Regions from separate parts of the Paenibacillus sp. LjRoot56 genome, predicted to be linked through region 2. Evidence: a T-box and tRNA genes for the amino acid it is inferred to sense, from the RefSeq annotation. Region 2 holds a T-box; the other regions hold tRNA genes.

Region 1 (2,308 bases), on a different contig from region 2:
AGAGTCCACATCGACGGGGAGGTTTGGCACCTCGATGTCGGCTCATCGCATCCTGGGGCTGAAGTAGGTCCCAAGGGTTGGGCTGTTCGCCCATTAAAGCGGTACGCGAGCTGGGTTCAGAACGTCGTGAGACAGTTCGGTCCCTATCTGTCGCGGGCGTAGGAAATTTGAGAGGAGCTGTCCTTAGTACGAGAGGACCGGGATGGACGTACCGCTGGTGTACCAGTTGTCTCGCCAGAGGCATCGCTGGGTAGCTATGTACGGAGGGGATAAGCGCTGAAAGCATCTAAGCGCGAAGCCCCCCTCAAGATGAGATTTCCCAGTATGTAAGACCCCTTGTAGACGACGAGGTTGATAGGTTCGAGGTGGAAGTGCGGCAACGTATGCAGCTGACGAATACTAATCGGTCGAGGGCTTAACCATATATAGGGATCTTTGACGTAAGTCAAAGTCTCTCAGATATCCTAAGTAAGAACTTTACGTTGAAGTTTCGTATCTAGTTTTCAAGGCGCAAACAAACGCTTTGACTGTTTGGTGATGATGGCGGAAGGGACCCACGCGTTCCCATCTCGAACACGACCGTTAAGCCTTCCAGCGTCGATGGTACTTGAACCGCAGGGTTCTGGGAGAGTAGAACGTTGCCAAGCAGATACCTAATATAGGGATCTTTAATCGAAGATTAAAGTCTCTCTGCATGGGTATTTTTTTTGTCTAGTAAGATTTGATTTGCCTTTATGGAGGCTTAGTGAAGTGGCTAAACACGGCAGACTGTAAATCTGCTCTCTTCGAGTTCGGTGGTTCGAATCCATCAGCCTCCATATACCTTATTTAGGGGCATAGTTTAAGGGTAGAACAAAGGTCTCCAAAACCTTTGGTGTGGGTTCAATTCCTGCTGCCCCTGCCAATAAGATCAATGGGGATTAGCCAAGCGGTAAGGCAACGGACTTTGACTCCGTCATGCCAAGGTTCAAATCCTTGATCCCCAGCCATTTTTTCACAACACATGAGTCATTAGCTCAGTTGGTAGAGCACCTGACTTTTAATCAGGGTGTCGTAGGTTCGAATCCTACATGACTCACCATTTGCCTTATTTACAGCATGCGCGTATGGCGGAATTGGCAGACGCACTAGACTTAGGATCTAGCGGGCGACCGTGGGGGTTCAAGTCCCTCTACGCGCATCATCGTCCCTAGGTTGCTTCATGCAGCTTAGGGACCCCTATGCGGAAGTGGCTCAGCGGTAGAGCATCGCCTTGCCAAGGCGAGGGTCGCGGGTTCGATCCCCGTCTTCCGCTTTTTATCTTCGGGACGTAGCTCAGCTTGGTAGAGCACCTGCTTTGGGAGCAGGGGGTCGCATGTTCAAATCGTGTCGTCCCGATATCAACCACAGTTCTTCATCAAGTGATGAAGGATTGTGGTTTTTTGTTGTGATCATTTTGTTTTTGACCGAAGTGTTGCAGTCATTCTTACTTCACATAGAGTTACCCTTGGTTACTTAGTTACCTTGATGTAACTCATTTTCTAACCACGCCTGTTCGAGTATACTGGAAATGAAGTAAAAGTATGAATTCTAAGGAGGCTAAAGTAAGTGGGTACGAATGCGAAAATAGGCGGCGGCGGTTTCCATCACGTTGCACTCAGAGCGAATGATTTTGACGCGACAGTCAAGTTTTATACAGAAGGTTTAGGCTTTGTAGAGAAGAATAACTGGGGCGAAGGGAATAAGCGCGCGGTCCTGTTAGACTCTGGCGATGGGAATTATATGGAGGTTTTTGCTGGAGGAACAGGTGAGCAAATTCCAGAAGGCTATTTCTTTCATGTTGCTTTACGTAGTAATGATGTAGATGGAGCAGTTGCAGCAGCAGTTGCTGCCGGAGCTATCGTTACGGTAGAGCCGAAAGACGTGATCCTAGGCGTGAACCCGCCAACACCTGTGCGTATTGCATTTATCAAAGGACTAAATGGTGAAATTATTGAGTTTTTCCAAAGCACTGGGGAGAACCAACTATAATTTATCAGGGATGAGAGGGGCATGTGACATGGCTTATACCTTTACTTTATCGCTCGGAGATGAAGCGCCTGATTTTTCATTACCAGCTACGGATGGACAAACATACGCGTTGAAGGATTTTAACGATGCGAAAACGCTCGTTATCTTTTTTACTTGCAACCATTGCCCTTATGTGATCGGTTCTAATGAAGTAACACGCGAAACGGCCAATCGGTATAAAGATAAGGGTGTACAGTTCGTTGGTATCAACGCCAACAGTGTGAACACCAAGCCAGAAGATTCCTTTGATCATATGGTA
Region 2 (2,308 bases):
AGAAGATCAATCAACGCGACATCGTCTTGCTCTAATGTTGTTGAAGGTACATCCTTGAACGCTTCTTCAATTTCAACACGTGATAGTGACTGAATATCCCCACTGAATAAGGCAGATGTGATATTAAGCGCACTCTCTAGCGCCTCTCCCCCATGTACGAGCTTCGTAACTTCGCGAGCTAGCACTTTCTGAGCTTCTCTCTTCCCTGGTTGTGCAACTACTTCAGCTTCAAGTCTTTCAATTTCTTCCTGGGATTCAAATGTGAAATATTTTAGGAATCGGATAACATCATTGTCCGCAGTTCCTAACCAGAATTGGTAGAACTGATACGGTGAAGTTTTGCTTGCATCCAGCCAAATAGCTCCGCCTTCCGTTTTACCAAACTTCTGCCCATCGCTCTTCGTAACAAGTGGCAATGTCACACCGAAAGCGCGGCGATCTGTTGATTTGCCAATAAGCTCAAGTCCAGCCGTAATATTCCCCCATTGGTCACTTCCACCAATTTGAACGGAACAGTTCTTCGTTTCATTTAACTTCAGGAAATCATAGGATTGAAGAATCATGTAACTAAACTCTGTAAACGAAATCCCTTTCGTAATACGAGAATCCACTGAATCCTTAGCCAACATGTAGTTCACTGTAAAGTTTTTGCCTACATCGCGTAGGAATTCAATGACGTTCAGGGAGCCTAACCAATCGTAATTGTTCACTAACTCAGCACTGTTTTCAATTTCAGTTGAGAAATCAAGGAAACGTGAGAGCTGATTTTTAATACTTTGAGACCATGCCTCAACGACTTCAGGTCCGTTCAATGTACGTTCATTCGCCTTACCACTCGGATCACCAATAAGCCCCGTCCCACCGCCTACCAAAGCTAAAGGAACATGTCCAGCAAGCTGGAATCTTCGCAATGTTAAAATGGGAAGCAAACTGCCAATATGCAAGCTATCAGCTGTCGGATCAAAGCCGCAGTACAGGACAACGCGCTCTTCACTCAGCTTCTTGTCTAAACCTTCTCTATCCGTAATTTGATGCAGCAAACCGCGAAACTCTAAATCCTTCAGAATACTCATGTACAACCATCCTTTATTATGAAATGAAAAAACAAAAAAGCCTTCTTATCCCAAAGGGACGAGAAGACTTGACTCGCGGTACCACCCTAATTAAAACAGCAGTTACGTACATCTATAACGGAAGTCGTAGGCACGGCGTGCTATTTTCACTCAAGAACCGATAACGAGGTTTAATCGGTAAATACTACTTGTGCAGGCACATTCCTGCAGGTTCCCATTTACTGCTCAAGACCGTAATTCACTAACCTGCAGGTACCGGTTCGCACCCTCCACCGGCTCTCTGAAAGCATCCACAAGCTACCTACTGCTGATCCATCAACGCATTTGTACTTGTTATAACACAGGAATCTGATGGTTGTCAAACCTAGAACTGAACCTTTCTCCCATCAGCATTACCGCAAAAGGTGCAATTATGGTATACTATTAGGGGTCATGTAAGGAGGATATTGGAACTTATGCGTAATTTTTTCGCGAAATGGAATCGTCCCTGGGTTAGAACGACATTTAAAGTAATTGGAATTTCATTAAAATGGGCCATTATTTGTGTGTTTTTGGCTGGCCTGCTAGGTGGATCCGCCGCTTTCGGATATGTAAGTGCACTAGTTAAAAAAGATCCTATCCGCAGCGAAGATGCGATTCGACAACAAATGCAAGAGAATGCCATCACAGGGTTCGCCTACTTCAATGATGATGCTGTGATTGGACAATTACGAACCGAAGAAGATCGACGTCTTGCCCAACTCGAAGACATCCCGCAGAACTTGTTAGACGCCGTCCTCGCCATTGAGGATAAAGATTTCTACAATCATCGCGGCATCGATTTCCGTGGTCTCTACCGTGCAGTCACACAGAAGCTTCTGAATGAAGAAGTGCAAACCGGTGGAAGTACAATTACGCAACAGCTAGCTAGACGTGTTTTCCTCACACTTGATCGCGATGACGGCCGTAAAGCAAGAGAGTTGCTGCTTGCACTTCGGATGGAACGCATCATGTCGAAGGATGAAATTTTACTTGCTTACCTAAATAAAATCCCATACGGCAATGGAGCAACGGGTTATAATCTTTACGGCATTAAAGCCGCTGCCAAAGGTCTGTTCAATATCGATGATTTAGCCAAATTGAATATTGCACAAGCCGCTTATTTAGCCGGATTACCTCAATCTCCATCGCAATATTCGGCTTTTACAAGTAAGCCTGCTTTCGATGAGGATGGCTTCAAAAAAGCGGTAACGCGT
Region 3 (2,308 bases), on a different contig from region 2:
GGCTGAAGTAGGTCCCAAGGGTTGGGCTGTTCGCCCATTAAAGCGGTACGCGAGCTGGGTTCAGAACGTCGTGAGACAGTTCGGTCCCTATCTGTCGCGGGCGTAGGAAATTTGAGAGGAGCTGTCCTTAGTACGAGAGGACCGGGATGGACGTACCGCTGGTGTACCAGTTGTCTCGCCAGAGGCATCGCTGGGTAGCTATGTACGGAGGGGATAAGCGCTGAAAGCATCTAAGCGCGAAGCCCCCCTCAAGATGAGATTTCCCAGTATGTAAGACCCCTTGTAGACGACGAGGTTGATAGGTTCGAGGTGGAAGTGCGGTAACGTATGCAGCTGACGAATACTAATCGGTCGAGGGCTTAACCTAATCCCAACCAAGTGAAGATAAGCTTTGTAGCGAATTCCGACTACTTGATTGGGGCCCAGAAAATCCTAAGAACATCTAACTTTACGTTGAAGTTTCGTATCTAGTTTTCAAGGCGCAAACAAACGCTTTGACTGTTTGGTGATGATGGCGGAGGGGACCCACGCGTTCCCATCTCGAACACGACCGTTAAGCCCTCCAGCGTCGATGGTACTTGAACCGCAGGGTTCTGGGAGAGTAGAACGTTGCCAAGCAGAATACCCCTAGTGGGTATTTTTTTTGCCGCCTTTCGAGGAGTTAATGCAAATATGGGCCCTTAGCTCAGCTGGTTAGAGCGCACCCCTGATAAGGGTGAGGTCGGTGGTTCGAGTCCACTAGGGCCCACTTATTCCTTAGCAGCACGTTTTTATATATGATGATTGATAGACCATTTGGCGGCGTAGCTCAGCTGGCTAGAGCGTACGGTTCATACCCGTAAGGTCGGGGGTTCGAGCCCCTCTGCCGCTACTTATTATTTTGGAGAGATACCCAAGTGGCTATAAGGGGACCCTCTGCTAAGGGGTTAGACTGCGTAAGTGGTGCGAGGGTTCGAATCCCTCTCTCTCCGCCATCTGTATAAACGTAATAAGCCGTTGTAGCTCAACTGGTAGAGCAACTGACTTGTAATCAGTAGGTTGGGGGTTCAAGTCCTCTCGACGGCACCATATTACCCCAAAAAATGAAGTGAAGCCTTGTAGCAACACCGAATACTTTTTCGGGGCCCGGTAAAGCTTTTTAACGTGGAGGCTTAGTGAAGTGGCTAAACACGGCAGACTGTAAATCTGCTCTCTTCGAGTTCGGTGGTTCGAATCCATCAGCCTCCATCTCCTACAATGGGGATTAGCCAAGCGGTAAGGCAACGGACTTTGACTCCGTCATGCCAAGGTTCAAATCCTTGATCCCCAGTTCTTTTTTTCATAAGTCATTAGCTCAACTTGATAGATCACCCGTTGTACAAGTTGCAAACAATGAAGCCTTGATATAAGGCTTTTTTTTGTTTTTACTAATGGTTTTAAGTAGAAAACTTGAATCAAGCCTATACTTTTCACCTTATGCAAATTAGTTGTTTGGATCCTACTATTAAGGACTTGGACAACACTGTTTCTCTAGACCCACACGTATTATGTCGAGTATGATTGTCTTCGACATGGATAGTGAGGTGGGAACAATAGAAAATTTGTATGATGACATCAAGCAAGGTGAAAAAGGTGCTTGGTTAAGTATTATTACTTATATATGTTTATCAGCTTTAAAATTAACCATAGGGTACATAACCAAGTCCGAAGCGCTTTCCGCGGATGGTTTAAATAACGCTACAGACATTATTGCATCAATTGCTGTTTTAGTCGGGCTGAAAATATCACGAAAACCACCTGATAAAGACCATAGATACGGTCATTATCGAGCTGAGACGGTAGCCGCTTTAATCGCTTCTTTTATTATGTTTGCGGTAGGAATTCAGGTTCTCTATCAAGCATTTATTAAGTTTCGTTCTCCGAGTATCGAATCTCCCGATATGGTTGCCGCATGGACGGCTGTTTTTTGTGCGATTGTCATGTACGTTGTATATGTATACAATGTTCGTCTGGCAAGGAAAATAAATAGTAATGCCATGATGGCAGCAGCACAAGATAATCGATCGGATGCGTTTGTCAGTATTGGTGCCTTTATTGGTATTGTTGGTTCTCAATTTGGTCTACCTTGGCTGGATACATTAACAGCTTTACTTGTCGGAGTTATTATTTGTAAAACAGCGTGGGATATTTTCCGAGATTCTACTCATGCTCTTACGGATGGGTTTGATGATGCTGAGCTTCAAACCATTAAACAAACCATTCGTGACGTCCCCGGGGTGGAGAAGGTCATTGATATCAAAGCCCGTATCCATGGAAACAATAAACTAGT

The links. The T-box of region 2 lies ahead of tyrS (tyrosine--tRNA ligase). A T-box ahead of a tRNA ligase gene usually reads a tRNA of that ligase, here a tRNA-Tyr.
Region 1: it encodes a tRNA-Tyr, which carries the amino acid that the T-box ahead of tyrS (tyrosine--tRNA ligase) is inferred to sense. The anticodon was not compared.
Region 3: it encodes a tRNA-Tyr, which carries the amino acid that the T-box ahead of tyrS (tyrosine--tRNA ligase) is inferred to sense. The anticodon was not compared.

The regions. Positions count from the first base shown of each region.
Region 1 covers NZ_CAXURV020000007.1:74,553-76,860, reverse strand. The annotation lists rRNA gene ACSQ8O_RS34985 (23S ribosomal RNA) at 1-423, shown strand, start outside; rRNA gene rrf (5S ribosomal RNA) at 531-647, shown strand; tRNA gene ACSQ8O_RS34975 (tRNA-Tyr) at 737-818, shown strand; tRNA gene ACSQ8O_RS34970 (tRNA-Trp) at 831-904, shown strand; tRNA gene ACSQ8O_RS34965 (tRNA-Gln) at 915-989, shown strand; tRNA gene ACSQ8O_RS34960 (tRNA-Lys) at 1,006-1,081, shown strand; tRNA gene ACSQ8O_RS34955 (tRNA-Leu) at 1,101-1,180, shown strand; tRNA gene ACSQ8O_RS34950 (tRNA-Gly) at 1,223-1,294, shown strand; tRNA gene ACSQ8O_RS34945 (tRNA-Pro) at 1,304-1,377, shown strand; gene ACSQ8O_RS34940 (VOC family protein) at 1,588-2,010, shown strand; gene ACSQ8O_RS34935 (thioredoxin family protein) at 2,039-2,308, shown strand, end outside.
Region 2 covers NZ_CAXURV020000002.1:1,172,945-1,175,252, reverse strand. The annotation lists gene tyrS (tyrosine--tRNA ligase) at 1-1,073, opposite strand, end outside; T-box leader at 1,125-1,401, opposite strand; gene ACSQ8O_RS17665 (transglycosylase domain-containing protein) at 1,529-2,308, shown strand, end outside.
Region 3 covers NZ_CAXURV020000003.1:1,202,311-1,204,618, reverse strand. The annotation lists rRNA gene ACSQ8O_RS24410 (23S ribosomal RNA) at 1-367, shown strand, start outside; rRNA gene rrf (5S ribosomal RNA) at 502-618, shown strand; tRNA gene ACSQ8O_RS24400 (tRNA-Ile) at 675-748, shown strand; tRNA gene ACSQ8O_RS24395 (tRNA-Met) at 798-871, shown strand; tRNA gene ACSQ8O_RS24390 (tRNA-Ser) at 883-974, shown strand; tRNA gene ACSQ8O_RS24385 (tRNA-Thr) at 993-1,068, shown strand; tRNA gene ACSQ8O_RS24380 (tRNA-Tyr) at 1,146-1,227, shown strand; tRNA gene ACSQ8O_RS24375 (tRNA-Gln) at 1,238-1,309, shown strand; gene ACSQ8O_RS24370 (cation diffusion facilitator family transporter) at 1,551-2,308, shown strand, end outside.